Regions from separate parts of the Solidesulfovibrio sp. C21 genome, predicted to be linked through region 3. Evidence: predicted binding sites of a transcription regulator. Region 3 holds the regulator's gene; each other region holds the start of a gene.
The links. Region 3 encodes sigma-54, which starts transcription at its own class of promoters, with help from an activator protein. Its sites were predicted from a motif close to CTGGCACGGNNNNTGCTT; they were not measured.
Positions count from the first base shown of each region.

Region 1 (7,484 bases), on a different contig from region 3:
CCTGGTCGCCCTGACCGCCGTCCGGGGGCTTTCCCCGGAAACGGCCCGGACCATGTTCCACGACGCGGTCACAAGGGAATGAACTTTTTGGGAATGAGAAGAGTATGCGAGAGGGGAAACCCTTTAAAAAGGGTTCTCCCCTCTCGCGCTCTCCCCTTCCTAAACTTTATAACGACAACAGTAGCAACGATACCATCCAGTCACGACGAAGCGTCTTTGGAAAGGGGGTCCGGGGGAAGAACCTTTCTGCAAGAAAGGTTTTCCCCCGGCTCTCCCCCTCGGCTCTTCCCTCCAAAAGCGCCAGCCCTGCGCGCCTTCCACGAGTCCCTCCCGACCCGCGAACTGCTGCGTCAATTTCGCGACGCCCGGTCCAGTTTCGAACAACAGCTGTAAATCGAAGCGATTAGCCTTTCCTCGCGTTATCGCCGGACAAGATGGCTGCGTCGGGAAACCGACGTATCCGGCCGTACGCCACGAAAAACGCCGCACCGTTTCCCGCGAAACGCCGCTGCCGGCTGCCATGGTATTTTTTCTTTCGGCCCGCAGGACGCTAAAGAATCGTTTTTCCGGCGTCGATAAGAACGGTGAAATCACGCTACCGGTTGTCCTCGGCCGAGGGCCCGCGGCCGCAACCGGACAAGCACAAAGGGCAAGGACGCCCGCATCCATTTCAAGGAGGAAACAACCATGTCGCTGACCATCAATTACAACGGTATGGCCGCCAACGCCGCCCGCAACCTTTCCAACTCCTACTCCTCTCTGGCCACTTCGACCCAGCGCCTGTCATCGGGCCTGCGCATCAACACCGCCGCTGACGACGCCGCCGGTCTGGCCATTCGCGAGCTCATGCGCTCGGACGTCGCCGCCATCAACCAGGGCGTTCGAAACGCCAACGACGCCATCTCCATGATCCAGACCGCCGACGGCGCGCTCCAGGTCGTGGACGAAAAGCTCATCCGCATGAAGGAACTGGCCGAACAGGCTTCCACCGGTACCTACACCTCGGATCAGCGTCTCATCATCGACTCCGAATACCAGGCCATGGCCTCGGAAATCACCCGAATCGCCAGCGCTACGGACTTCAACGGCATTTATCTCTTGAACGGCAACCTGTCCTCGAGCACCCACAGCGGATCGACCCTCAATTCCAGCGGCAAGCTCAAGGTGCACTTCGGCTCCGGCAACCAGAGCGCCGAGGACTACTACTACGTCCAGATCGGCACTTCCACCGCTTCCGCCCTGGGCGTGGGCCTGGGCGCCGCATCCGGCGCTACCGGCCGCAGCATCTCCACCCAGGAACTGGCCCAGAAGGCCCTCGACGCCATCCAGACGGCCATCGTGTCCAAGGACAAGATCCGGGCCAACCTGGGCGCCCTGCAAAACCGCCTGGAGAACACCATCTCCAACCTGCAGGTCCAGAGCGAAAACCTGAAGGCCGCCGAATCCCAGATCTCCGACGTGGATGTGGCGACCGAAATGACCCAGTTCGTCAAGAAGCAGATCCTGACCCAGTCGGCGGTGGCCATGTTGTCCCAGGCCAACTCCCTGCCCAAGATGGCCATGCAGCTCATCCAGGGTTAAGCCCCGGCTTCATGACCGGTCGGGCCGCGGGGCACGGCCCGACCGGTTTGTGGCATAAGAGTTGCTTAGATCCGACCGGAATCTCCCGTATGGGAACAACTCTTTTTTCAGGGTAGCGAAATGTCCAGCACGGTCAGCGCCTACACACCAGTAACCAAGTCCGGCCAGGTCAATTACACAGGGCTTGGCAACGGCACGGATTTCGACTCCCTGATCACCAAGCTCGTCCAGGTCGAGCAAAACCGCATCACCACGCTGCAAACCTGGAAACAGTCCTGGACCAAAAAGCAGGACGCCTTCCTGGAACTCAACACCAAGCTCCTCGCGCTCAAAAGCACCCTCGAGGGCATGGACACCGAGGGTGAATTCCTGGTCAAGGTGGCCAATTCCACCAATTCCACGATCCTCACCGCCACCACCAGTTCCGGCGCGGACAACGGCTCCCACGTCATCGAGGTGAACCGCCTGGCCACGGCCAAGGCCATGGTCACCCAGGTCGCTTTCTCCGACCCCAACCAGTCCATCAACATAAACCCCACAGACCAGACCTTCGCCTACACCTACAAGGGCACCACCTATTCCAACAACATCGGCACCAACTGCTCCCTGAACGACCTCGCCAGCATCATCAACAACGACGCCAACAACCCCGGCGTCAAGGCCAGCGTCGTCTATGACGGCTCCGGCTACTTTCTCCAACTACGCGGCATGGATACCGGCGATGCCGCCACGCTGACCATCGACTCCAGCACCACCCTGCCCTATTTCCAGGCCTCCGATTTCGACACCATCACCTCCAACGCCAGCGCCTTGCTCAAGCTCGACGGCTGGCCCACGGGCGCGACCAGCTACATTACCCGGGAAAGCAACACCGTCACCGACCTCCTCCCCGGCGTCACCCTCAACCTCAAAAGCACGGGCACCATCACCCTGGCTGTGTCGACCGACACCACGGCCGTCAAACAGAACATCCAGACCTTCGTCGAACAAATGAACACGGTGCGGTCCATGTTGCAGGACCTTACCAAATACGACTCCACGACGTCGAAGGCGTCCATCCTGACCGGCAACTACGGCCTGCAGCTCATCGACACCAACCTCAAGACCGCCGTGGCCGGCAAGGGCGTCGGGTTCGACTACACCGAGGACACCTACTCCGTGCTGTCACAACTCGGCATCTTCACCAATGCCAACGAAGGCGCCAAAAACGAGGGACTGCTCTACATCAGCAACGCCACCCTCAATGCCATTCTGGCCTCCAACGCCACCAAGGCGGCCGAGTTGTTCTCCGCCAGTTACGCCGGCCGCACGGACAGTTCCGAATTTTCCATCGCCTCCTACCTCAAAGGCACGACCAAGTGCGGCACCTACGAGCTGTCCTACACCACCGACGCCAGCGGCAAGATCACAGCCGCCACGATCAACGGCCATCCGGCCATCTTTCACAGCAATTCCAACCTGATCACCGGCATGCACGGCTATGACGAAGCCGGCCTGGTGCTCAAGGCCATCGACGTCTCGGCGGGCACACACACCGGCACTGCGGCCCTCAAGCAGGGCAAGACCGGCCAGTTGGTCGACCTGCTCGGCGAATTGACCAATTCCACCAGCGGTCCCCTGCACATCCTCGACAAGAACTACGACGACATCACGCACATGATCGACAACAAGATCTCCTTCGAGCAGCGCCGCATCGCCACCTACGCCTCCAACCTGCGCAAGCGCTTCGCCAAGGTCGACTCCCTGCTCTCCACCTACAACCAGCAGCAGAACCAGCTCGCTTCGGCCATAAAAAACCTCTCCTCCTCCAGCTCATAACCGGAAGGAAACCGAACCGCGCCACGGCGGATACCATATGAGACGATTGCCCCCGCTTCCGTAGCGGCCAAGGCGGCCTCGCGCCGCCGCTGGCGGACATCGCCCGGATGATTTTTTCTTTTCTTTGTATTTCAATTAATTAAAATCTAAAACATCCTCCAGCCGCGTTTCTTCTACGACAGCACCCTTCAGTTTTCTCCGGCATCACCGATAAGTGTGAAAACAGGGAGAAAGCGCATGCAAGCCGCCGCCAGATCATATTTCCAGACCCAGGTTGCCACCACCACCCAGGGAGACCTGCTCATCATGCTCTTTGACGCGGCTCTCAAGTTCTTAAGCCAAGCCAAGGAAAAGATCGCCGAGAAGAATTACGCCCAAAAAGGCATCCTCATCTCCAAGGCCATGGACATCCTCTCCGAACTGCAAGGGTCACTCAACGCCCAAAAGGGCGGCGATCTGGCCGACCGGCTGCAAAAGCTCTATTTTTTCTGCACCGCCCGGCTGTTGGCCGCCAACCTCAAGATGGACGTGGCCAAGATCGACGAGGTCGTGAACATCCTGACCGGCCTGCGCGACGCTTTCAACGAAGCCAACCAGCACGTGGCCACCAAGAGCGTGCCGATAAGCGCCGGCTCCGCCGCCCCCATCCTGCCCGGGGCCATGTCGGGGCAAACCGGCAAGCCGGCCGCCCAGGCCCTGTACCTGGCCCAGGTCGGTCAGGGCGCGTCCAAGGCCACACCGGCCGACGTCCCCGGGCAGGCCCCCAAGGCCACGCCCAAGCCGGTGGCAACAGCCGCCGCCCAGCCCACGCCCCGCACCCTGCTCCGGCCGGTCATGCCCGCGGCCACGTCCGTCACGCCCCTGGCGGCCATGGATGTTCCCGCCGCGCCCCTGGTGCGGGAATTCGAGACGGTCGATGTGCCGACCGGCGCGCCCGTACGCCGGGTCATGGCCGCCTACGCCGCCAGCCGACCCCAGGGATAGCCCCTCTTCAAAAACGCTCACGCCCGCCACGGCCATCGTGCGGGCGTTTTTCTATTGTCCGACGCCGCCATGGACTTCCGGCCGCTTCCCACGGTACAGCCCCGGACGGAGGCTCCAGTGGCCGACGCGCATCCCTTTTTCACGTTCACGAGCGAGATCCTGTCCTGGCGGCTCGGCGGCCAGGCGGCGACTCCTGTTCCCGGCACAGACGCCCCGTCCCCCGATCCCGGACGCACGGCCGTGCGGGTCGAGCGAGTCGTGCGCGCCGCCAGGGAGCGGCGGCATGTGCTGCTGCTTGGCCTTGGCACGGGCGATGTGGCCGCCGCCCTGGCCGACGCCTTGCCGCCGGCCGCATCCCTGACCGTTCTCACCCCGGACACCGTCGCCGCCGCAAGGCTGCGCGACGCGGGAAAGCTCGCCTGGGTAGGCCCGGACGGCAATCGCCAGCTTCTGGCCGACTCCTCGCGCCAGGCCCTTTTCTGCCTGCCGGCCATGACCGCGCCACTTGGCCCGCAAACGCTCGTCACTGTCAATCCAGAGCCCTGCCCGCCGGAGATCCGCCAAAGCCTCGTCTGGCTGCGGCGCATGCTGGCCGAAGTCGTGTCGTTGCCGAAACCGGACAAAGCCGCCGCGCCCGCGCCCGTAACCCTGGCCGTGCTGGCCCGACCGGACGAGCCGGCCCTGGCCGATTTTTTTGCCGCCTGCGCCGGGCTGGCCCAACGGGCCGTCATCGCCTGGGACGCCCGGGCCGTACCCGCCTCGGGCCGGGACGCCGCCTCCCGGCTGGGCATGCCCGTGCGCCATCTGGCCCGGCCGCTTTCCGGCGATTTCGCCGCCCAGCGAAACACGCTGCTTGCCGCCTGTCCCCCCGGGCGCATCCTCAGCCTCGACCCCGACGAACGGCCCGGCCCGGGCTTTCGGGAAACGCTTCCCCGGCTTGCCGCCATGCCCGGACTGGCCGGAGCCTACTTTCCGAGGCTCACCCTCTATCCCGACCCGGGCCACGTCAAAGCCGGGCATGGCCTCTGGCCGGACCTGCAATTGCGCTTTTTCACCAAGGAACCGCCCTCGCGCCCTCGCTACGTCCGTCCGGTCCACGAACGCCTGGAAGGGCTCGCCGGCCCCGTCGTCCTGGCCCTGGACGCCCCGTTGCTGCATTTAAACCGCCTGCTCACCGACGACGCGGCCGTCACGGCCAAGCTCGCGGCCTATGACGCCGCCGCCGGCCACCATGCCCACCGCCTCAGCCGCGACTACCCGGCCCTGCCCCTGGAATTCTTCACCGCCCTGGCCGCCAACGCCCCCGACGACAGGGTTTTGCTGCTGCCCGGCCTGTGGTAACCAGCCCCAGGCCGGCCTTCCGCCACCCCCGTGCAGTTGCCTTGCCGCCGGGGAGTGGCTACACTGCCTTGCGTCGGCTTGCGTCAGGCGGCAACGCCAGGGCGCTTCACAAAGGGACACGATGCGCATCACTTGCCCACAATGCGGCTACTTTCGGGAATTGCCCGACAAGAAAATTCCCGTGACCTCGACCATGGCCACATGCCCGAAATGTCGCCATCGGTTCAAATTCCGCACGGATAACGATTCCGATTCCCGGACCGCAGCCAACGACCGCGAGCCCATGCGGTCCCATGGCGACGTCTCGTCCTGGCGCAGACCCGGACCCGCCGCGCAGGCGGAAACGGCCGCCCCGCCGGTCACCCATTGGGAGTCCCCCCACCAGGACGACGCGCCCGAAGACCTCGCGCCGCCTTCCGACCGGTCCAAGGATCCCGCGCCAAAGGCCGAGGCCGCCGTCCCGGAAGAAGCGCCCGACGAGCAGGCGCACACCCCCTCGCGCGATCACCAATGGTCCCAAGTCGCGCAAGAAGTCGCCGCCAGCAGGCCCGAACCGGCGGCAACGGCCGGACACGACCCCGAGGTCGAAGAGGACGCGACCTCTCCCGCGCCCGGTGAAGACCGCCCCGGCGACAGGGTCCCGGCCGAGGACCCGCGCGACACACAAGCCACGCCCGGCGCAGCGCAGCGCGACGATCCAGACGATACGGCGGCAACCAGGGAAGATGCGGCCGAAAGCCCGGAGGTTCCCAAGAAAGGCCACGGCCAGAGCGACGGCCAACGGGCCAGCGACGGCGTGCGGGACATCTGGGCCAGACTCCAGGCCATGGACGCCTCGCCGTCCCGCAAACGCGCCGCCAAACCCGAGGCGCCAGCGGACGACGAAGACGAAGCGGACGACGCGCGGGAAAACGCCGACACGCCTCCCCGGGAAACCGTCACCGATCCCATTCCCTGGGAACGGGTGGACGCCTACGGGTTCTTCCCGGGCCTTTTCCGCACGCTCAAGAAAATCCTTTTCACGCCCGTGGAATTTTTTGGCGACATGCCCTTGGGCCGCCCCAAAGGCAAGGCGCTGGCCTTCAACCTGCTCATCAGCGAATTTCTGCTCGTCATCGACTTTTTATGGTCGATTATGGGCCTGCGGGCCAGGATCGGCGATCCCGGCCAGGCCGATCCCCTGGGGGCCGCCGCCGCCACGCCCGGGCTGGGATTTCTCATCGCGCTTTTGCTCGTGCCCCTGGCCATCACCTTCGGCATCTACCTCGACGCCTGGCTCACCCACCTGCTCTTGCGGCTTTTTCGCAGCGCCAACAAAGGATTTAACGAGACGTTCCGCGTGCTGTGCTACAGCGCCGCGCCAACGGTCCTTTCGGCCGTGCCCGTGGCCGGCCAGATCCTCTCCCCGGTCATTCTCGTCTGGTATATGGTGCTGCAGGCCATCGGGCTCAAAAAAGTCCACCAGGGCGCCTACACCCAGACCCTGGCCGTCATCTTTATCAAATGGTCCATTTATCTCTTTCTGCTCCTGGCCATGCTGCAAAACTTCACGCCCGGCCGATAAAGCCTGCCGTCCCCCTGGTCCTCTTGACGCAGGCTTCGGGAAACGCGAAGACACTGGCATGGAAAGCGTGCGCGGACGGACGGACCCTGCCCCGGGCTCTATCGCCTGGGCGATGACGCGGTGACGCCCATGTTGGCATGGTTGCGGACAAAATGGCGGAACATGGCCGAAAAGCGCCGATTGGCCAGGGAGATCC
Region 1 covers NZ_JBLODY010000028.1:20,972-28,455, reverse strand. The annotation lists gene tsaB (tRNA (adenosine(37)-N6)-threonylcarbamoyltransferase complex dimerization subunit type 1 TsaB) at 1-82, shown strand, start outside; gene ACMZ6R_RS10315 (flagellin) at 688-1,581, shown strand; gene fliD (flagellar filament capping protein FliD) at 1,702-3,399, shown strand; gene fliS (flagellar export chaperone FliS) at 3,637-4,383, shown strand; gene ACMZ6R_RS10300 (hypothetical protein) at 4,501-5,724, shown strand; gene ACMZ6R_RS10295 (YIP1 family protein) at 5,846-7,288, shown strand; gene ACMZ6R_RS10290 (hypothetical protein) at 7,451-7,484, shown strand, end outside.
Region 1: the regulator sigma-54 is predicted to act here: its motif matches at 1,631-1,648, upstream of fliD (flagellar filament capping protein FliD).

Region 2 (7,484 bases), on a different contig from region 3:
GAGGCCCTTGATGTCCTCGAACACGAACATGAGGTTTCTGATGTCCTCGGCCATCTGGGCGGACTCTTCCTCGATCTCGGAGAGGACCTCTTCCTCGGTGGCGCGGTCCACGGCGTTTAAAATTTCGGCCACGGCCGTAATGCCGCCGACCTTCTTGCCTTCCTTGCCGCCCATGGCGATGAGCTGGTTTTGCAGCACCTTGTCCACCTCGACCAGCATGTCCTCGGCCACGGCCTCGAGCTTGGAAAGGCGCATGAGCACTTCGGCCCGCACCCCGGACGGCAGGTTCTGAAGCAGTTCGGCCGCCTGATCGGGATGCAGGTGGCCGAGGATGAGCGCCAGGGTCTGCGGATGTTCGTTGCGCAAAATCTGGGCCAGGATGCGCGGGGAGACGTTGACCAACTCCTGGAAGGGCGTGGGCCCGGTGTCGAGCTCCAGGGTCTCCATGATGTACTTGGCCGTGTCCGCGTCCAGGGTCTTGGTCAGCATGCGGCGCACCTGTTCGGGGCCGCCCGTGACCATGTCCTTGCCGACCTGCATGGTCTCGTTGAATTCCCGGACCACCTCCTCGACCTGCTCCCTGGGCACGGTCTCCATCTCCATCATGGCCTTGGAGATACGGGCGATCTCCTTGCGCTCCAGGCGTTTGAACACCTCGCCGGTGAACTTTTCGCCAAGCGCCAGGCACAAGACGGCGGTTTTCTGCGGTCCGGTCATAGTGGCCATCTCCGAGGTGATCTTCCGGGGGGAAACCTTTCTGGAGAAAGGTTTCCCCCCGGTCCCCCTTTCCAAAGACTTTTAATAATAGCGAAGTATCAGTTACGCAATTTCAGGTAAGAAGTTGAGGAAAGGGAGAGCGCGAGAGGGGCTACGGCCCTTTACAAAGGGTTTCCCCTCTCGCACGTTCTTCTCCAATACCATCCTAAGCCTCTTGCTTGAGCCAGGATTTGAGCAGCGTCATGGACTGCTCCATGTTTTCCTCGAACAGTTGCATGGCCAGGTTCTTGGCCAGCTCGAATTCCTTGCCGCCCTCGAGCATGCCCAAGCCCTCGTCTTCCTCGGGTTCGGCCAGGGCCAGCCGCGCCTCGCCTTCGGGCAGCCGTTCGAGGGTCTCGATCTCCTCTTCCGTGACCCGGGGGCGAATGAGCGCCAGGACCACCGGCCGCACCACCAGGATCAGGAAGAGGAAGAGCAGCAGGCCGTTTAAGAAAGGCTTGCCCAGCCGCTGGGCGTATTCCAGCATGGTCTGGACCAGACTCGGCTGGTCCGAGCCGTCCGGGGCGCCGAACTCGAAACTCGACACCTGGATCTCGTCCCCGCGCGAGGGGTCGAGGCCGGCCGCCCGGGCCACCACCTGCTTGATGCGCTCGAGTTCCTCGGCCTTTCTGGGCACGAAGGTGTAGGTCTCCTTATCCTTGTCCTTTACGTAGGTCCCGTCCACGATAACCGCGATGGACTGGCGCTTCAAGTCGCCGACCGGGGTGACGACGTTTTGCTCTTCCTTGTTGATCTCGAAGTTGGTGGTGCTGTTCTGGCGGCTGGATTTCTGGTTGGACTGGGTGCCGGAATAGCCCGAGCCCTGAAAATTGTTGTTGGGCACGGCCGCGCCGCCGCCGCGCGGGGTCACGGTCTGGCCGGAGGCGTCCACGGCCGCCGTGCCGGAGGTGTTCTCCTCGCTTTTCTGCTCGCTGCGCACCACGGTGACGTTGGGGTCGTAGAGTTCCTTGCGGATGGTGCGCTGGCTGAAATCAAGGTCCGCGTTGGCTTTGACGATGGACCGGCCGGGGCCGACGATGGGGGTCAGCAGCTGCTCGATGCGGTTTTCGAGATTGGATTCGTAGGTGTTCTTGAATTCGAACTGGCTGGTGGACATGCCGCCCAGGCCCGAATCGCCGCGGGGCTGGTACAGGGACTGGCCCGTGGTGTCGGTGATGGTGATGTGCTCGGGGGTAAGGCCTTCCACGGCCATGGACACCAGATTGACGATGCCCTGGAGCTGCTTGGCGTCAAGTTTTTGGCCACGCTTGAGGGTCAGGACCACCGAGGCCGAGGCCTGCTTCTGTTCCTCGATAAAAAGGCTCTTCTGGGGCAGCACCAGATGGACGCGGGCTTTTTCCACCTGGGGAAATTCGGTGATGGTGCGGGCCAGCTCGCCTTGCAGGGCCCGGGTGTAATTGATGCGCTGGACAAAATCGGTCTGGCCGACCTTGAGCTGGTCGAACAGTTCGAAGCCGACGCCCTGGCCGTGCATGATGCCTTCACCGGCGATTTTCAGGCGCTGCTCGTAGACCGACTCGGCCGGGACCATGATGGTGGCGCCATTGTCGCGCAGCTCGTAGGGCGTCTTGGACGCCTTGAGCTGCTCCACCACCCGGGCCGCGTCCTCCGGGGCCAGCCTGGTGTAGAGCACGCGCATCTCCGGCTGGTTGAGGAAATAGGTCATGACCAGGAAGGCGACGATTGTGGAAGCGGCCAGTCCCCCAAGCAGCAAGCGCTGGGTGGCGGTACGGTTGGACCAGTACTGGATGAGCTTTTCAAAACTCTGCTTGAAGAAAGGAGGCATGGCGTTTCTCCCGGAGCGCGTCTGTTATCGAAACGGGGTCCCTAGAACTGCATCTTCACCAGTTCTTTGTAGGCCTCGAGCACTTTGCCCCGCACCGCCGTGGTCATCTGCATGGCCATGCCGGCCTTTTGCAGATTGATCATCAACTCGTGCACGTTCTGGCTCTTGCCGGCGGCAAAGGCTTCGACCATGTCGTCCTTCTCGTTTTGCATATTGTTGACGGTCGTCAGCGAGTCCGTGAGCGTCTGGCCGAAGCCCCCGGCCGGCGCGGCCGGCTTGGTCAGGGACTTGGAAACCGTGGCGTCGATGGCCCCGGTCTGGGACAAAGCGGTCTTGTAGGCATTAAGCGCCAGGGGAGAAATCATGATGCGCCTCCGTTATCGCCCGATTTCCAGGGCTTTGCTGAACATGGTCTTGACGGTGCCGATCGACGAGCTCGACGCTTCGTAGCTGCGCATGGCCGTGATCATGTTGGCCATCTCCTCGACCACGTTGATGTCGGGGTAGGCCACGTAGCCTTCGGCGTTGGCGTCGGGGTGGCCCGGCTCGTACTGCATGCGGAAGGGGCGGTTGTCGTTGACGAGCCCCGTGACCTTGACCCCGGCCAGCTCGCGGTCCTGGGCGGTCTTCATGGCGTCGGAGAAAGGCGAATCGATGGGGGTGGATTCGAGCATCACGGACTTGCGCACATAGGGGCCGCCGCCGTTGACCGTGCGGGTGGTCCGGATGTTGGCCAGGTTCATGGAGATGGTGTTCATCAGGGTGCGCTGGGCGGACATGCCCGAGGACCCGATGTCCATGGCGGTAAAGAGGTCCATGTCTACTTACCTCCCTCGGCGATGACCTTTTGCATGCCTTCGAAGCCCTTCTTGGTGATCTCGGTCAGGGCGTTGTACATGAGCGTGTTCTTGGCCATGATCGACATTTCCTTGTCCATGTTCACGCTGTCCAGGCCCGCCACGACGCGCGGTTTCCAGCCCATCTCGATGTTTCCCTCGAAAGTGGCCGGGGAAAACTCCTGGGACAGATGCTTGGAGCCGGTGCGCGTCAGCTTGCCCTGTGTCTCGAGGCCGAGCGCGGATTGCAGCTCGTGTTCGAATTCCAGCCGGTGCGCCTTGTAGGCGGGCACGTCCTGGTTGGCCAGGTTGGACATGACGACATTCTGACGCTCCAGACGCAGGTCCATGACCTTGCCGAGCAGGTCCGTATTTGTGGGAAATACTGATTTCATGGACTTTTTCCTCGCTTTGCCGTGGCCGCGCCGTGCGTCGGCCGATCGCTTTCGGGGGACTACTGGGCAAAAAGCGTTCCATCGGGACAGCCGCCCGGCCCGGAGCTGGGAATTTTTTACCGGACCGTCGCGTTTTACTTTCTCAAAAAAATATGCGCGCCATGCCTAACTCCCCTCTCCGAAAGCGGGATTTTTCCGGCCAGGCCTTTGTTTCCGGCACTGGCACGCGGATTGCTTAACCCCTCGTGCCCGGCAGAACGCGCTGCCGGCATCGGCCACAAGCCGTAAAAAAAGAAAGACGCGAAAAAACACGGCGCAGGGAAGCGCGCCAACCCGACGACGCGCACGCGACCTGAGACGCGGGCGTCGACTACGGAGGGGACGTCATGAGCGGGCAGTTGGACTACGAAATCAACAAGGAACTCGGCGAGTGCTATCTTTTCATGGGCGACCTGGACAAGGCCGAAGAATACTACTCCAAGGCCATGACCAATAACGGCGTCCATCCCGATCCGTATCTGGGGCTGGCCACCATCGCCGTACAGCGCGGCGAGCTCGATCAGGCCATGACGCTCTACCGCAAGGCCTCCACCATCGAGCCCGACGACCGGGCCCTTTCCGGCATGGCGCTCATCGAAATGGAACGCGGCGAGCCGGCCGAGGCCTTCACCCACTTCAAGGGAGCCCTGGCCAAGAATCCGGAAAACCTGGTCGCCATCTTCGGCATGGTGCGCCTGGGACACGCCGAGAACCGCATCGAGGAAACCCTGCCCTACCTGCGGGACTACCTCGCCATCGACCCGGCCAAGCACGACGTGCGCTTCACCCTGGCCGGCTGCCTGGTGAGCCTTGGCCGCCACGCCGAGGCCGGCGCCGAACTCGAGACCATCCTGACCCAGGACCCCCGCTACGCCGCCGCCCGGGACCTGGCCGAAGAACTCAAGCGCATCGCCGCCTGAGTCCAGCGCCTTCCGGCAGATTTCTCCCCTTCGTGCCGCCCGGCCGTGGTAAATGCGCCACGACCGGGCGGTCCGGTCGGTCCCCAGGCTTGCCAAGGCCGGGCGAGTGTGGCACCCCGCGAAAAACATCCGCGAGGTCGCCATGGAACTTCTGCCTGTCAAACGGGCGCTTTTAAGCGTCACGGACAAATCCGGCCTGCCCGGACTGGCCCGGTTTTTAAGCGCCGCCGGAGTCGAACTCGTCTCCACCGGCGGCACCCGCAAACTGCTCATGGAAGCGGGCCTGCCCGTCACTGCCGTCAGCGACGTGACGGGATTTCCGGAAATCCTGGGCGGCCGCGTCAAGACCCTGCACCCCCATATCCACGGCGGCATCCTGGCCGACAAGGACAACCCCGAACACCTGGCCACCCTGGCAAAGCACGGCATCGCCCCCTTCGATATGGTGGTGGTCAACCTCTACGCCTTCGAAAAGGCCCTCGAAAAAGGCCTGCCCCTGCCCGAAATGGTCGAACAGATCGACATCGGCGGCCCCACCCTGCTTCGGGCCTCGGCCAAAAACTTCTCCAGCATCCTGGTGGTGCCCGATCCGGCCTTCTACCCCGAGGTCATGGATACCCTGGCCCAAAACGCCATGGCCGCCCCCTTGCCCCTGCGCCAGAAAACCGCCGCCGCCACCTTCGCCAAGACCAGCGCCTACGACACCGCCATCGCCGCGTATTTGCAAGACGCATAAGGTGAGGGAAGAGGATTATGCCTCCGGCGGCCAGGGGGAAACTTTTTGAAAAAAGTTTCCCCCTGGACCCCCTTCAAAAACTTTCAACAGGGGACGAATTTAAAAATTTGCAACCTGTTGGGAGGGAGACAAGGACAAGGGGGCAAAGGCCTACCGAGCCAAGAATGACTTCCCGCATATCGCCGGCCGTAAGGCCGGAACCTCACTGCGAAAAGGACCGCAACCGCTCCGGATGGACGGCGCGGCCGAAGTCGCCGCCGGCCTCGTCGGCCGCAATCTCTTTTTTCATCTGACAAAAGGCACACGCCCGTCGTTTCGCACCGCGACCGCTCCGCTGTCACCCATGGGCCGCGTGGCCTGGGCCGTGGCGGGGAAGACTTTTCCCGACTTCGTTCCTGTGATAATCGACCGGAGCCGCCCTTCGGCGCGCGCCCCGGCCAGCTCCTTTTCCCCCGCCCTGGCTGTCGTTTTCTGCTGCGGGGGAAGGAGACGTTTTCATGGCCGACATCCTGGTGACCCTGACCAGTCCCCGCGCCAACCGCCCGCTCCTGGACGAAATGGCCGCCCCGTACGGCGGCTACAGGGATTTTGCCGACGTGCCCGAGGCCGACCGGGCCGCCGCCGTGGCCAGCGCCAAGGTGGTGCTGTCGTTTAAGCCCTTCAAGGAAATGGGGACCGCCCTGGCCGCCATGCACCCGGGCCAGTTGCTCCAGATCCTTTCGGCCGGTCTCGACGACCTGCCGTTCGACAGGATTCCGGAAGGCGTGACCGTGGCCGGCAATTCCGGGGCCTTTGCCCGGCCCATGGCCGAGCACGCCCTGGCCATGGTGCTGTGCCTGGCCAAGCGTTTGCGCGAGGAGGACGCGGCCATGCGGCGCGGGGAGTTCAACCAGATGGTCCCCAACCTGCTTTTGTCCGGCAAAAAAGCGGCCGTGCTCGGATTCGGCGGCGCGGGCAAGGCCGTGGCCAGGCTGCTTGCCGCCTTGGGCATGGAAATTTACGCGCTGAACACCTCGGGCAGGACCGACGAGCCCGTGGCCTACGTCGGCACCCGCGACAACCTGCAAGCGATTCTGAAAGACGCCCAGGTGGTGGTGCTCACCCTGCCCTATTCCCGGCTGACCCACGAGATGATCGGCGCGCGGGAGCTGGCCCTGCTTGCCCCGGACGCCATTCTGGTCAACGTGGCCAGGGGCGAAATCCTCGACCAGAAGGCCCTCTACGAGCACTTGCGCGACCATCCGGCGTTTCGGGCCGGCATTGAGTCCTGGTGGGTGGAGCCGCTTCGCCACGGCCGCTTCGAGGTGGAATATCCCCTGCTGACGCTGCCGAACCTGCTGGCCAGCCCGCACAACTCCTTCGACGTGGCCGAATGGCCGCGCCTGAGCTACGAAGCGGCCTTTGCCAACATCGGGCGCTATCTGCGCGGCGAGGCGATCACCGGGCGTATGCGCCCGGAGCTGCACCGGATCTGAGGCGGGTTTTCTTAGGCCGTGGCGGAAAACATGCTCGCGCCGGACGTCTGCGGCGCATTGGCGGCGGCCTGGTAGCCGGCCAGGGCCAGACGGCGGCTTATGGCGTTCGTCGGCCCGAAGCTTGCATCGGATTGACTTGGCGTATCGGCCAGCCGGGCGGTTGTCGCGGCCGCGTCCAGGGCGTCGGCGAACGACGTCTGGGCCGTGGCCCCGGTCAGGTCGAATTCGTAGTCCGTGGCCGCGTAGCTGACGCGAAACGGACCGAAGGAAACCGTGGCTTCGCGGTTGATAACCTTGCCGCCGACCTGGGGCGTGGACGCGACAAGGCGCGTGGCTTCCCGCTGGTAGGCCGAACTGGCGCTGGCGACGGCTTGGATGGCGGCCATGGGGGTCTCCGGGCGTGGCGGCACGCCGCGACAGGGACACGAGCGTGCCTGCCCTCGCGGTCCCGGGCGTCGGGAACCGGCTCCATCCTTGGAGAGGTCTTCATTTCATATACGCACCCAGGCCGTCCTGGCAA
Region 2 covers NZ_JBLODY010000008.1:2,640-10,123, forward strand. The annotation lists gene fliG (flagellar motor switch protein FliG) at 1-726, opposite strand, end outside; gene fliF (flagellar basal-body MS-ring/collar protein FliF) at 923-2,563, opposite strand; gene fliE (flagellar hook-basal body complex protein FliE) at 2,605-2,931, opposite strand; gene flgC (flagellar basal body rod protein FlgC) at 2,941-3,381, opposite strand; gene flgB (flagellar basal body rod protein FlgB) at 3,384-3,794, opposite strand; gene ACMZ6R_RS04325 (tetratricopeptide repeat protein) at 4,181-4,753, shown strand; gene ACMZ6R_RS04330 (IMP cyclohydrolase) at 4,896-5,489, shown strand; gene ACMZ6R_RS04335 (2-hydroxyacid dehydrogenase) at 5,987-6,964, shown strand; gene ACMZ6R_RS04340 (hypothetical protein) at 6,976-7,350, opposite strand.
Region 2: the regulator sigma-54 is predicted to act here: its motif matches at 3,859-3,876, upstream of flgB (flagellar basal body rod protein FlgB).

Region 3 (7,484 bases):
AGGTAGAGCAGGAAAGCGGTCAGCCGGGCGAGAAATTCCCGACCCGGATCCTCGGCCAGGACATAGTCGCGCACGGGCGCGTCCTTCCCGGTTTTTTCCCGCAACGCCTTGTCGAAATAGGGATTGGGCAAAAAACGCAGGTCAAAGACCATGTCCGCCTCGGATGGCGGCCCGTACTTGAAGCCAAAGCTCATGACGTGGACCTTGAGCATGCCGGTGGAGACCCGGATGGAGGCCCATTTTTCCTGGAGCTTGCGACGCAGGTCATGGATGGAAAAATCGGTGGTGTCGAGCACCATGTCGGCCGAGTCCCGAAGCGGGGTCATGCGCGTGCGTTCTTCGAGCACAGCCTGCTCCAGGCCCCGCGATTCGCTTTCCAGAGGATGCGGCCGGCGTGTGGTGGCGTAGCGGCGGATGATTTCCTGGGTGTCGGCCTCGAGGAAAATGATCTGCAAGGCCGCCGCCGCGCCTTTGACCTGGGCCAGCGTCGCCCCCCAGTCGGTGTCCATGTCGGCTTGGCGCACATCCATGCCGAGCGCCAGCCCTTTGTAACGCTGGCCGCCCTTCACTTCGAAAAGGCCGATGAGTTTGGGCACGAGACTGACGGGCAACCCGTCCACACAAAAAAAACCCAGGTCCTCGAAGACCCGCAAGGCGGTGGACTTGCCGGACCCTGAAAGTCCGGTCAGGATGACGATGGTCAGTTCCGCAGGCGTGTCTTCCATGGCGCATGGCCCCCCGGCCCCGATAGGACACACTCCCCGCGCGCCGGCCGGCGCGCGGGGAGGTGACGTTTCGTGTTGCTTCAGGCGGCGGCCGTGAGCACCTGCCACAAGGCGGCGTCGTTTTCGGCGCTCATGAAGGCGTGCCGGAAGGATTCGTCGGACAAGAGCCGGGAGATGTGGGCCAGGATGCGCAGGTGCAGGCCCGCCACGTGCTCCGGGGCAAGGACGAGAAAGAAGATGCGGCAGGGCTTGAAATCCAGCGCATCGAAGTTGACGCCCTTGAGGCTGCGGCCGACGACAATGACGATCTGCTCGAGGTTCTCCATCTTGCCATGGGGAATGGCGACGCCGTCGCCGATCCCCGTGGTGCCGAGGTTTTCCCGGTCAAGCAGCACTTGGCGCGCCCGGGCATCGTCGAAATCGGGCCATCTGGCCTTCATCGGGGCGATCAGTTCGGCCAGCACGTCGGGTTTGGACTCGGACACAAGTTCCCCGATGACGAAATCGGGTTGGAGATAATCCTCAAGACGCATTTATGCTCCCGTTCCAGGATCAATGAGGCCGAAGTCGCCGTTGCGCAGACGGTAGATGACATTGGGCCGGTCGGTTTCGGAGTTGATAAACACCATGAACTCGTATTTGAGGCTTTCAAGCTGCATGGCCGCCTCTTCCACGGCCATGGGCTTGGGCTCGTAGTCGTCGGTCTGGACGATGGTGGGCGTCCGCGCCCCGGCGGCATCCTCGCTTATGCTGATGACCTGGGTATGGACGACCTCGGCCTTCTGGCGGCGGCGGTCCTTTTGCTTCTCGCGGAATTTCTTGGCCTGCGCCTCGACTTTGTCAAGGATCATGTCGATGGTGGAATACATGTCCTCGGAGGCTTCGTGGGCCGAGATGTGCATGTTGTCGGCCAGGAAGATGACGTCGGCCATCTGGCGGTTTTTTTCCACGGCCAAATTGACCTGCAACTCCGAGGCGTCGGTGGCGACGGTATATTTGGCGAGCTTCTCAAAACGCTTGCGGGCGTAGTCGCGCAAATGATCCGATGGCTCGAAGTTCTTGAAATTAAAAGTAATGTTCATATAGTCCTCCGGGTGGCATGGTATTGAGCCGGGGTCCCGGCCCGAAGCATCAGAAAATTTCCTTGCGCTTGGACGAGGATTCGATGCCCATGGCCGTGCGATATTTGGCCACGGTACGGCGGGCGATGTTGATTTGCAGCTCTTCCTTGAGCATGTCGGCAATGGCCTCGTCACTGATGGGTTTCTTGGCGTTCTCACCGGCGATGATGCGCTTGATCATGGCCTTGACCGACTCCGACCCTACCGTCCCACCGTCGTCGAGGTCCAGGGAACTGTTGAAAAAAAACTTCAGTTCGTAAATACCGTGGGGCGTGGCCACGTATTTGTTGGACGTGATGCGGCTGACCGTGGATTCGTGCATGCTGATGTCGTCGGCCACGTCTTTCAAGATCAGCGGCCGCAGCCGCGTCACGCCGTGCTCGAAAAATTCCCGCTGAAACTTGAGTATGCTCTCCAGGACCTTGTAGAGCGTGCGCTGGCGCTGATAAAGGCTTTTCATCAGCCACATGGCCGAGCGCATCTTGTCTTGCAGGTAATCCTTGTCCTTGTCCGCCTTCGGCTTGAGCCCATCCATGTAGGTCATGTTGACGTTGAGCCGGGGCATGCCCTCTTCGTTTAACAGTATGACGAAGTCGTCGCCGTACTTGTAGACAAAGGCGTCGGGGCTCACATAGATGGGGTCGCCCGAACCATAACTGGCTCCGGGCATGGGATTGAGCGTCTGGATCAGCTCCAGGTATTCCTTGAGCTTCTCCATGGTGATGTGAAATTTTTTGGCCAGCGGCTTGTAGCGCTTTTTTTCCAGATCCTCGAGGTGGTCGCGCACGAGCTCGATAAGGATGGTGTCCTCGTAGCCGAAGACCTCGATCTGGGTCAGCAGGCATTCGCTGGGGGTGCGGGCGGCCACGCCCACCGGATCGAAGCGCTGGAGGCGGTGCAGCACTTCCTCCACCGCCTCGACGCTCGTGGCGGTCATCTGGGCCAGCTCCTCGATCGAGGCGCAGAGATAGCCCGAGGAGCTGAGGCTGCCGACGATGGTCTCGCCGATCTCGAGTTGCTTTGGCGTAAAATTGGACAGGCGCATCTGCCAGCCGATATGCCCTTCCAGGGAGGGCTTGGAGGCAAGCCTTGCGTCGAAGGCCATGCCCTCCTCGGGGATCTCGGATTCGCGGGACTGGGCCTGCCGGCCGGTGCTGGCGAAATCGCCAAGGTAGTCGTCCCACTCGGCGTTTTTAAGCAGCTCCTTTTCCATGGCCACTTCGCTGCTGTCGCCGCTTGGACCGAGGTTGTCCTCGGCCATCGTGGATTCGGGCTGCCGATCTTCGTCTATGGATTCCTCGAGAAGGGGATTTTCCAGGAGTTCCTGCTGCACGCTCTCCAGGAGCTCCAGCCGGGACAACTGCAGGAGCTTGATGGCTTGCTGCAGTTGGGGAGTCATCACCAACTGCTGGGACAATTTGAGCTGCTGTCGCAGTTCCAGGGCCATGTCTACCGCCGTACGCGCTTTTTTATGGGTTTTCGTGTCGGCGGTGTCCGGCGCGTGTCCGGCCTCCGCCCAACAAAAAACATGCCACAATCAAAGGATTGTGGCAATCCGCCCGGCTTACCGTTCCCGCAGGAACCAGTCGTACGCGGCCGCAAGCCGCCCGGAAGCGTTCAGGATAAACCGGATGGCCTCGCGCACCGCCCCCTGCCCGCCGTCCCGGGTCGTCACCCAAAGGGCCAGGTCCGAAATTTCCGGTTGGGCGTCGGCCACGGCCATGGGCAGGCCAACAAGCCCCATGGGGCCGGCATCCACCCAGTCGTCGCCGAGGTAGGCCGTTTGCCCCGGGGTAATGCCGGTACGCTCCCATATGGCGCGCAGGATCGGCACCTTGCGGTAATGGCCAGGATGGTATTCGGCGATGCCGAGTTCTTTTATGCGGGCGGCCACAGCCGGGCTGTCCAGGCCGCTTATGACCGCCACGGCGATGCCGGCGATCTGGGCCGCCTTGATGCCGAGCCCGTCCTGGGCATGAAACCGCTTGGCGATCTCCCCCCGGCCGTCGACGTAGAGCCCGCCGTCGGTCAGAACCCCGTCCACATCCAGCACGAGCAGGGCGATATCCCCGGCCCTGGCCGCAGCAAGCGTGGCGTCGTGCGTCACGGCGCGCCTCCTTTAGTTTTCCGGCGCAAGGCCGCGCCCAAACGCCTCGAACCGGCCCCAAAAGCTTGAAAGCAAGCAATACCCCTGGCTGCCCGCGAGGTGGGGCTCCGGAATCCCTATTGAAAGTTTTTGAAGAGGGGTCCGGGGGGAAACTTTTTCCAAAAAGTTTCCCCCCGGCCGCCGGCGGCGTAACTTCCTACGCCCCCTGCTGGCGCTTGGCAGCCATCACGAACTCCCGAAAGAGCGGATGGGGCTTCATGGGGCTGCTTTTGAATTCCGGATGGAACTGGCAGCCGAGGAACCAGGGATGCTCGGGCAGCTCCACCATTTCCACGAGTTCCCCGTCCGGGGACAGGCCGCTTAAAACCATCCCGCCCTCCTCGAACGCGGCGGCGTAAGCCTTGTTAAACTCGTAGCGATGCCGGTGGCGCTCGGAAATCTCCCCGGCGCCGTAGGCCTCGGCGGCCTTGGTGTCGGGCTTGACCACGCAGGGATAGGCGCCCAGGCGCATGGTGCCGCCCTTGTCACAGGAGGGATCGCGGCGCTCGATCTTTTTGGTGCGGAAGTCGAACCATTCCCGCATGAGGTAGATGACCGGATCGGCCGTGGTCAGGTCGAATTCCTCGGAATTGGCGCAGGTCAGCCCGAGCACGTGGCGGGCGTATTCGATGACCGCGCACTGCATACCGAGACAGATGCCGAAAAAGGGGATGTCATGGACGCGCGCGTATTCGATGGCCGCGATCTTGCCTTCGACCCCGCGCGAGCCGAACCCGCCCGGGACCAGGATGCCGTCGATGCCTTTGAAATACCCGGCCGCGTTTTCCCGGGTGACGTCCTCGGAATTGACGTACACGAAACGAATCGACACGCCGGCGAGGCCACCCGCGTGCACCAGCGCCTCGTGCAGACTCTTGTAGGCTTCCTTCAGGTCCACATACTTGCCCACGATGGCGATGGACACCGTGCCGGCGGGATTGTCGAGGCGGTCGACCATGGAGTGCCAGGCCGTCAGATCGGCGTTTTTGGCCGGCAGACGCAGCAGGATGGCAATTTTCTGGTCCACGCCCTCGCCGTAGAGCCGCAGCGGCAATTCATAAATGTTTTTCACGTCCACGGCCGTGAACACGGCGTCGGCGTCCACGTCGCAAAAAAGCGCGATCTTTTCTTTGAGGTCCCGTGTCAGGTCCACTTCGCTGCGGCAGATGATGATGTCGGGCTGGATGCCGATGGAGCGCAGTTCCTTGACGCTGTGCTGGGTGGGCTTGGTTTTCACCTCGCCGGCCACGCGCAAATACGGCACGAGCGTCAGATGGATATAAAGGACGTTTTCCCGGCCGAGGTCCATGCGCAGCTGGCGGATGGCCTCCAGAAACGGCTGCCCCTCGATGTCGCCCACCGTGCCGCCGATTTCGATGATGGCCACGTCTTCGTCGCCGGCGACGCCGAGGATGGCCCGCTTGATCTCGTCGGTGATGTGCGGGATCACCTGCACCGTGCCGCCTAGATAGTCGCCCCGGCGCTCCTTCTGGATGACGCTGAAATAGACCCGGCCCGAGGTGTAGTTGTTGTTCTGGCTCATGGGCACGCCGAGAAAGCGCTCGTAATGCCCGAGGTCGAGGTCGGTTTCGGCCCCGTCGTCGGTGACGTACACCTCGCCGTGCTGGAAGGGGTTCATGGTGCCGGGATCGACGTTGATGTAGGGATCGAGCTTTTGGATGGTGACCTTAAGCCCCCGGGCCTGGAGCAGCGCGCCGATGGAGGCGGCGGCCAGCCCTTTGCCCAGGGAGGACAGCACCCCCCCCGTAACGAAAATAAATTTGGTCTTCATTGCTGATGCCGTCCTTGATGTGTGCTGTTTGGGCCGCGCCGGCGGACCCGGCGGCCCGCGCCGAAACATTCCGGCGCCCTCTGGCGGGTCCGGTTGACGCGGTCGGGGCGGCCCCTTATGTTCAGCCGCGCAAAGTAAGCCTTCGGGCGCAATTTTTCAAGGAACCCCCTGGAGGACCCCTATGGCGCAGGTGCGCACCCTCGTGATCACCGGCTACGGCACCAACTGCGAAGTGGAATCGGCTCATGCCGCGCGCATGGCCGGTTCCGACGTCACGGACATCGTTTTCTTCTCCGACATCATCGCCGGCCGGACGCGAATCGACGCGTATAATTTCCTGATTTTTCCAGGCGGGTTTCTCGACGGCGACGATCTGGGCGCAGCCCAAGCCGCCGCAGTGCGTTGGAAACACGCCCAAACCGCGGCCGGCGAATCGCTTCTTGGACAATTAAAAACTTTTTTCGAGGCCGGCGGACTCATCCTCGGCATCTGCAACGGATTTCAGCTGCTGGTCAAGCTCGGGCTGCTGCCGGCCCTTGGCGGGGACTATTTCGCCCGGCAGGTGAGTCTGGCCAACAACGACTCGGCCCGGTTCGAGGACCGCTGGGTGACGCTCGCCGCCAATCCGGCCAGCCCCTGCGTGTTCACCCGGGGCGTCGTGCGCCTGGATCTGCCCGTGCGCCACGGCGAAGGCAAGCTCGTGCCCATGTCCCCGGCCGTGCTCGACGACCTCGTGCGCACCGGGGCCGTGGCCCTGACCTACGCCGACCCGGCCTCGGGCGCGGCCACCATGGAATACCCGGCCAACCCCAACGGCTCGCCCCACGCCATCGCCGGCCTGACCGACCCGTCCGGGCGCATTCTGGGACTCATGCCCCACCCCGAAGCCTTCAACCACCCCACCAACCATCCGGGCTACACCCGGGGCGAACACCCCATGCTCGGCACCGTGCTGTTCGAAAACGCCGTGGGCCACCTGCGCGCTTCGGCCGGTTAGGCCGGCACGCAGTCAAGGCCGGGGAGCGTTTTGCGCCTCATCCGGGCGGAGGCTCCATGGAAAAAATCAACCTTGCGGAAAAGTTCGGACTTTTCGACGGATACTGGGACCCGAAGATCATCGGGGAATGCAACGACGCCCACATCAAGCTGGCCAAGCTCAAAGGGACCTTCGACTGGCACCACCACGAAAAGGAGGACGAACTGTTTTTCGTGGTGGCCGGCCGTTTGACCATCCATTTCCGGGACCGCTCCATCGACCTCGACCCGGGGGAGCTCATCGTCATCCCCAAGGGGACGGAGCACTGCCCCGAAGCGCGGCAGGAAGTCCGGGTCATGCTCATCGAGCCCAAAGGGACACTGAATACCGGCAATGTCGTGACGGAAAAGACCCGGGCCACCCTGGCGCATATTTGAGCCCCTGCCGTTTTACCGGAGCGTGCGCCGCCAGTGCGGCCTCTGCGCAGAGAGACATTCCATGGCCCTGCAACCGGCCCGTCGATTTATCGCCGGCGTTGTCGATACGCCCCCTGCCCCGCCGGGATGGGCCAGCTTCGAGGCGGTGATGGCTCTGGCCCTGGGAAAAGCCCGGGAAGCGGCCGCCCAGGGCGAAGCGCCTGTCGGCGCGGTGGTGCTCTCGGCGGCGGGCGAACTGCTCGGCGCAGCCGGCAATGCGCCCATTACGCGCCACGACCCAACGGCCC
Region 3 covers NZ_JBLODY010000013.1:20,929-28,412, reverse strand. The annotation lists gene rapZ (RNase adapter RapZ) at 1-725, opposite strand, end outside; gene ACMZ6R_RS06430 (PTS sugar transporter subunit IIA) at 806-1,258, opposite strand; gene hpf (ribosome hibernation-promoting factor, HPF/YfiA family) at 1,259-1,807, opposite strand; gene rpoN (RNA polymerase factor sigma-54) at 1,857-3,293, opposite strand; gene ACMZ6R_RS06415 (KdsC family phosphatase) at 3,411-3,953, opposite strand; gene ACMZ6R_RS06410 (CTP synthase) at 4,150-5,784, opposite strand; gene ACMZ6R_RS06405 (phosphoribosylformylglycinamidine synthase subunit PurQ) at 5,966-6,781, shown strand; gene ACMZ6R_RS06400 (cupin domain-containing protein) at 6,838-7,197, shown strand; gene tadA (tRNA adenosine(34) deaminase TadA) at 7,259-7,484, shown strand, end outside.

Region 4 (7,484 bases), on a different contig from region 3:
GTGTCAGTCTCGTGGCATGGTACTTGCTCGAAAGAGACTGTATTTTAACGAATCGAAGGAGTTGAAGCGGCCAGGAAGAACGAATTGAAGGCATGCCGGCCAGAGGCCGGCTCAAAAAAACTGTGCGCCAAAAAGAACAAGCAGGCGCATCCCCTCGTGAGACACAAGCGGGAAGGTGGCAATGAGACGGGTCTTTTTTCAGCCAGTTGTGTTGTTCCCCACGGAATGCCCCTTTCCGCGCCATCGCGCCACGACATTTACCGTAAAACAGCTCCCGGGGCGGGCCGCCCTTGCCCGACCGCGTTCTCTTTGCTGTCCCTGCTGTTGGGGACAGGGCCAATCTCTTGCTCGTCACGTGATGGCAGTTACCGTGCGCATCACGTTTTGCCTGGCTTCGACGCCATTGTCTCCCGGACCGGGTGATCAATGGTCGATGCTATGCCAACAAACGCAAAGGAGTGTGCCATGTTTAGACGCTTCGGACAGTCGCTTGCGACGCTTGTGGCCTTCATCCCTCTCCTGCTGCCTGCCCCGGCGGCCTTTGCAGCCTCCTATCCCGATCAACCCATCAGCATGATCATTGCTTTCACGGCCGGCGGTTCCAGTGACGTGCAGGCGCGCATCATGCAAAAGTACTGGAACAAACTCGATACCGAACCCTGGGTCTTTGTCTACAAGGCCGGCGCGGGCGGCGCCATCGGCTTCGGTGAAATCGCTCACTCCGAACCGGACGGCTATACCATCGGCGGCGTCAATGTGCCCCATATGGTGTTGCAGCCTCTGGCTCAGGGTGCTCAATATTCCATCGACGATTTCGACTATATCTGCCAAGTGGTCAATGACCCCCAGGTCGTGGCGGTGCGCAAGGACAGTCCCTTCAAGACCGTCAAGGAAGTCTTCGACTACGCCACGGCCCATCCCAACAAGCTCAAGATCGGTCTGGTCGGCCCCATGTCCGGGCATCACCTGATGTATCTTGAATTCAAGGCCAAATACGGTTTGAAGGCTTGCGAGGTGATGTACAAGGGCGCCGCCGACCAAAACGCGGCCTTGCTCGGCGGCGAAGTCGACGTGATTTTCGGCAACGTCAACGACGTGATGCGCAGTCTGGAGATGATGCGTGTGCTGGCGGTTGCAGCAGATAACCCTACGGATTTTCTGCCGAACGTGCCTACTCTTCGCTCCTGTGGCTATGACATCGTTTCGGACATCCGCCGTGGCTTCGTTGCTCCCAAGGGGCTCGACCCGGCCAAACTTGCTTTCTTGCGCGAGGCTTTTCGGAAGATTGCCCTGAATCCCCAATATCAGGCTGAGATGCGTAAGGCCGGACAACCCATAGAGTATCTCCCCGGTGAGCAGTTCCAGGCCTATGTCCGCAAACAGTTGGACATCGACAAAGCGCTTCTTGTGCAGTTCGGTCTTTTGAAAAAATAACCATCCCCCCGGCTGCCTGCCGGACGGCTTCGTTCCGACAGGCAGGTTTCAGGAGACGCCTCATGCTGGATTTTTTCCCTCTCGCAGTCGCGCATCTCATGGATCCGCTCAATATCGTTCTGATGCTCGGCGGGCTTACCGGCGGTATTATCATCGGCGCCCTGCCAGGCCTGACCGCGACTATGGGCGTTGCCCTCATGGTGCCGGTCACCTTTGCCATGGACCCTATTTCCGGGTTGATTATGCTCGGAGCCATTTATGCCGGCTCCATTTACGGTGGCTCCAACTCGGCCTGCCTCATCCGCACGCCGGGTACGCCGTCCTCGGTGGCCACCACCTTCGACGGCTTCCCCATGTGCCGGGAGGGCCGGGCGGACGAAGCCCTCCAGACCTCGCTTCTGGCCTCGGCCTTCGGCGGCGTGGTGGGCACCATCTTCCTGCTGTTCATGTCCGGGCCGCTGGCCAGATTCGCCCTCAAATTCGGCGGGCCCGAGATTTTCTGGCTGTGTATTTTCGGCCTTTCCACCATTGCCATCATGTCCCGGGACAACATGCTCAAGGGGCTGCTTTCCGGCGGCCTGGGCCTGCTCGTCTCGACCATCGGCATTGATCCCAACTCCGGTGTGCCGCGATTCACGTTCGGCTACTATCCCCTGGCCCAGGGCGTGGAGATCATCCCGGCCATGATCGGGCTGTTTTCCTTTTCCCAGGTCCTGGTGCTGTTGGGCAGCAACCGCCAGTTTATTGCCGAGTACACGCCTTCAAGGGGGGCGTTTGCCCGGGTGCTGCGCAAACTGATGACCGACTGCAAGGTCATTTTGCTGCGCTCCTCCTGTATCGGTACGATTGTTGGCATGCTCCCCGGTGCAGGAGGCGAGATCGCCTCCATTATCGCGTATAACGAAAGTAAACGCTGGGATAAGGATCCCTCCCGCTACGGCACCGGTGTCATCGAGGGCGTGACCGCCAGCGAAAGCGCCAATAACGCGGTCATTGGCGGCTCGCTGATCCCCATGCTGACCCTGGGCATTCCGGGCAGCGCCGTGGCCGCCGTCATCCTGGGCGGCTTGCTGGCCCATGGCATCCAGCCAGGGTTTAAAATCTTCACGGCAACCGGCGAACTGGCCTATACCTTTATTCTGTCGCAAATCGTCGTGAATATCCTGATGATTCCGGTCGGCTACCTGCTGGCCAAGGTGATGGCCAAGATCCTCAACATCCGCCTGACCCTGGTGGCAGTGGCCATCGTCACGCTATCGGTTATCGGTTCCTACGCCATCAGCAACAGCATGCTTGATGTCTGGGTGGTGGTTCTCTTCGGTATCATTGCTTTTTTCGGTGGTCTGGTGGGGCTGGATACCGGAGCCATGGCCCTTGGCATCATTCTGGGGCCCATGGTGGAAGAGAATTTGGGCAAATGCGTCAATCTCGCCAAATCCGAGGGCTCGATCTTTCAGGTCTTTTTTTCGAGTCCGATTTCACTGCTGCTTATCCTGTTGACCCTGCTGTCCATTGCCACGCCCTTCCTGTTGGAAATGCGCAGCAAACGGCACGCCGCCACGAACTGCACGGAGTCGCTGTCATGACACGCAAGTATGCTGATTTCCTGTCGGGGCTGGGCTTTTTGGCCATAGCCCTGCTGTTTTGGAGCGCCGGCCGCGATCTCACCGGCATTTCCCGGATTTTTCCCACGATCCTGGAACTGTTTCTGGGGCTTGGCGGCCTGGGGCTGCTGCTCAACTCCCTGCGCAAAAGCCTTGGCGGAACATCCTGCGAGGAAATGCCGGTCTGGGGACGTGTCTGGCTGATTTTGGCGTGTTCCATCGTCTACGTGATCTGCGTGCCTCTACTCGGGTTCTATGTCGCCTCGCTGCTGTTTCTCTTCCTCGTGGCCATGGTGCTTGGCGGGCATTGGGACTGGAAACACGCCAAAATCGCCGCCCTGTTTTCCGTAGGATTGTGCGTGCTGGTCTATCTGGTCTTCAAGCTGCTGCTGTCTGTGCCTACGCCGAAAGGGCTTTTTATCTAACTCCATACACGCCGAAATCCTCCTTCCGCCCTGCCACCCGGAACCGGCCTGACTCTGCCCAGACCGGCTCCGGGTGATGCAACAATCTACCGCACAACAAGAAACACGCTTTCGAGTCTGTTCCCAATAGACAAGGAGAAGGGATGCCTCCGGCGTCCGGGAGGGGATGGTCCCCTCCCGGCCCCTCCTCAAAGGGGGAGCGGCAACGCGTCGTTCTTCCCCCTTTTTTTGGGGGGGAGGAATGATTCCCCCCCGCCGCCGGAGGCCTCTTTTCCGTTAAAAAAGGGCCGGCGATGTGTTCGCCGGCCCAAGGAGGGCTGGTCCTGTCCGCGGGGCGGACAGGACATTTTAACTAACTGCTTTATTAGGCGCTTTCGTACAAACGGGTGAACACGAACTCGCGATGGCCCAAGGCTTCGGCGGCGGTGTTGCGGCCATTGGCGGTCCGCACCATCATATCCAGCAGCAAGTCGCCGGACTGGTCCATATTGAGTTCACGCCGCAGGACGCCGGACACATCCACGTCGATATGTTCGTTCATGGTGCGCACGGTCCGGGGATTGGAGCTCAGCTTGATCACCGGCAGAATGGGGTTGCCGATGATATTGCCCTGGCCCGTGGGGAAGAAATGGACCACAAAGCCGGCTGCCGCCGCCAGGGTCACCATCTCGGCCGCGGCCGAGGAGGAGTCCATGAACCACAGCCCGGGACCGGTGGGGGCATCGGCCTTGTCGAGGACACCGTCCACCACGCACTTCTTGCCGATCTTCTGGATGTTGCCCAGGGCCTTTTCTTCGATGGTGGTCAGACCGCCTTCAATGTTGCCCTTGGTGGGCTGGGAGTCGCACAGGTCATCGACTTTGTGCGCCTCGACCACGGCGGCGTAGCGGTCGAACATGGCCATGAACTGCTCGCGGATCTCCGGCGTGCGGCAGCGCGCGGCCACCAGATGCTCGCCACCGGTCAGTTCGGTGGTTTCGCCGAACAGCAGGGTGTTGCCGTTGGCGTAGAGCTTGTCATAGGCATTGCCCACGGTGGGGTTGGTGGCCAAGCCGGAGGTGGTGTCGGACTCGCCGCACTTGGTGGAAACCCAGAGTTCCTTGACGTCGCATTCGGTGCGTTGCAACTCGGTGGCGAAGTGAACGAACTCCTTGGCCTTCCAGGAAGCGGCGCGAATGGTTTCCAGGTCGCCGTGCTGCTCGATGGAGAACCCGGCCACGGGCTTCCCGGTCTTGGCGATGCCTTCCACGACCCGGGTGGTCCATTTCGGCTCAATGCCGATGACCACCACGGCGGCCACGTTGGGATTGCAGCCCGTCCCGATCAATGTCTTGAAGTGCAGGTCCAGATCGGCCCCGAACTGGAGACGGCCGTAGGGGTGGGGCAGGGCCAGGGTACCCTTGATATTGTTGGCCACGGCTTCGCTGGCGGCGTTACTCAAGTCGTCGAGGGGCAAGATGACGACGTGGTTGCGCACGCCGACCCGACCATTTTCACGCCGATACCCCATAAATTTGGTCTTCATCGTTACCACCTTTTCGTCTTGACATTGTGCACGTGGAGATGCTCGCCATTTTTTATCGGGGCAACGACCTTACCGATGTCCACACCGTACTTGATGACCGTGTCGCCAACGGCCAGATCTTTGAGGGCCAGCTTGTGGCCGATGGGGATGGCATCCTTGACTTTGACCTGCAGGGTCTGATCCCCGTCCATCACCCAACCGGTCAAATCCTGACCGGCCTTGACGCCCTCGACCACAACGACACCAACCATGTCGCCAGGTTCATGGACAATAAAGTCAATGGACATGTATTCCTCCTGACATCAATGTTCCCAACCACGGCGTGCCGGCCTCACAACCTCACCAATCATATGACGATGCACCCGTTGCATCATCAAGGAACAAACCGACAACACGGGCACGTTTGGCTGCCGTTGCCTTGGAGAAGCCGGCGCGGTGTTGGTCGTAGCCGTGCACGACCCGCGGTCAACAATGCTCCAAGCAGGCCAGACGTCCCTTGTTCGTGTCGTTCTGGGTGGCCGGTGGCTCCTATCCCAGGAATAAGCAAAGGCTGTGCCTGCCTCGGACTTGTTACCTAACATGCAGAAATTATTTTATTTTCATTGAAAAAATATCGGAGGAATGCCAGCTTGGCAGCTGGATATTCGGCCCTAAGCCCAATATCGGTCAGATAGTGGCGAGGCGCGCCATGCCTGGAAACAGGCGGTGCCGGCCAGGAGGGGAGGAGGCCTCTTTCCCTTCTTTCACGTCATTTCGAGCGAAGAACCTCAGGCAGGAGGTGCCGCCGGTTGCAGAGCAGGGCGTTAGGCGTCGCGGTTGGTTTGGATGCCAAGCTTGCGCATGCGGTATTGCAGGGTGGTGCGGGGAATGCCGAGCAGGCCGGCCGCGCTGTCCGGGCCGGAAATGCGTCCCTTGGCCAGGGCCAGCGCCTCTTCGATGTACTGTTTTTCCATCTGGCGCAGGGTCAGAAAGGCGCCTGACTCCTGCCCCTGCTTCTCGGCGGCAGCAATGAGCATGCTGCGGACATCCTGCAGGGTCAGGGGATGCTGTACGTTGGCGATGAGCAGACGGCTTATGATGTTGCGCAGTTCCCTGATGTTGCCGGGCCAGCTGTATTCCTGGAGCAGGGACATGATGCTCATGGAAAAGGAGATATCGGGCACCCGCATTTGGGAGGACAGGATGCCGGAAATCCGTTTTGTCAGCACCGGAATGTCCTCCCGGCGTTCCCGCAACGGGGGAATGGTGATGATCATGGTGGCCAGCCGGTAGTAGAGGTCCGTGCGCAGGCGCCCTTCCTTGAGGGACTTGTGGATGTCGATGTTGGTGGCCGCGATGAGGCGGATGTCGGCCTTGATGGAAAAGGATTCGCCCACCCGCTCAAAACTGTTTTCCTCAAGCACCTGCAACAATTTGCTTTGCAGGTCCATGTGCAGTTCCCCGATCTCGTCGAGGAAAAGCGTGCCCTTGTTGGCCATCTCGATGCGGCCCACGCGTTGGCTGGTGGCGCCCGTAAAGGCGCCCTTGCCGTGGCCGAACAGTTCGCTTTCAAATAGGGTGGTGACCAGAGCCGGGCAGTTGACCTTGACGAAGTTGTGTTTGGCCCGGCGACTGCGGTCGTGGATATAGCGGGCGATCATGGTTTTACCTGTGCCGGTCTCGCCCTGGATCAGGATGGGGACTTCCAGGGGAGCCACCCGGCGGATTTGGCGCATGATGGCCTTCATGGCATCGCTTTCGAAGACCGGCCCCTCGACCATGTCTGGAGGTGGGGCCGGGGTGCCGCCCAGGGGGCCGGATTCCAGGACGGCTATACGTTCATGACCCAGGATGTTGTCCACTCCCGAGGAAACGAAGGGGCTCAAGGAGGCGATGAAATCGACGATCTCCATGAGCTTGGGCGGTTCCTGGCGGAAGGAGCAATGGAGGGTGCCGATCACCTTGTCCCGGATGATGAGCGGAAAGGCGATGGAGACGTTTAACCCTGCTTCGGCCAGGGGATTGTCGGATTCGTTGGGAAAATGGCTGGTCAGATCGCGGATGACAATGGGCTCGCGCGAGGTGATGACCAGGCCGGCCACGGTTTTGGGGCCGGCATGGCGGACGATGGATTGGGTCTCGACAACGACCCCTTCGGCCGACGTGAAGTAGGTGAGGACTTCGATGTCGGAATCATAGAGGTTGATCGCCAGGCGGTCATAGGGAAAAAGCCGCCGCAGCTGGTGGCTTAAGGCCTTAAAATAGCCTTTGCGGTTGACTGACGCCAACAGGGCGTCATTGAGACGGCGAATGACTTGCTGCAGCACGGTGCTGCTGCGCAAGTCGAGGTTGGGGGTGCATTTGGAGGGCGCCATGGCAACACTCCCTTCGGGGTAAAGGTTGACGGCCCGGAAGGGGACTGCCCGGACGCAGTCGAAAGCGGGCGTAACCGCAATGAATTTTAAGTATATTAGGGGAAAACGTGTTTCCTGTAAAACCTCCGGCGAACCTGCGCTT
Region 4 covers NZ_JBLODY010000012.1:30,325-37,808, forward strand. The annotation lists gene ACMZ6R_RS06135 (tripartite tricarboxylate transporter substrate binding protein) at 466-1,434, shown strand; gene ACMZ6R_RS06140 (tripartite tricarboxylate transporter permease) at 1,497-3,020, shown strand; gene ACMZ6R_RS06145 (tripartite tricarboxylate transporter TctB family protein) at 3,017-3,463, shown strand; gene ACMZ6R_RS06150 (UxaA family hydrolase) at 3,828-4,988, opposite strand; gene ACMZ6R_RS06155 (UxaA family hydrolase) at 4,991-5,275, opposite strand; gene ACMZ6R_RS06160 (sigma 54-interacting transcriptional regulator) at 5,792-7,342, opposite strand; gene larA (nickel-dependent lactate racemase) at 7,483-7,484, opposite strand, start outside.
Region 4: the regulator sigma-54 is predicted to act here: its motif matches at 5,530-5,547, upstream of ACMZ6R_RS06155 (UxaA family hydrolase).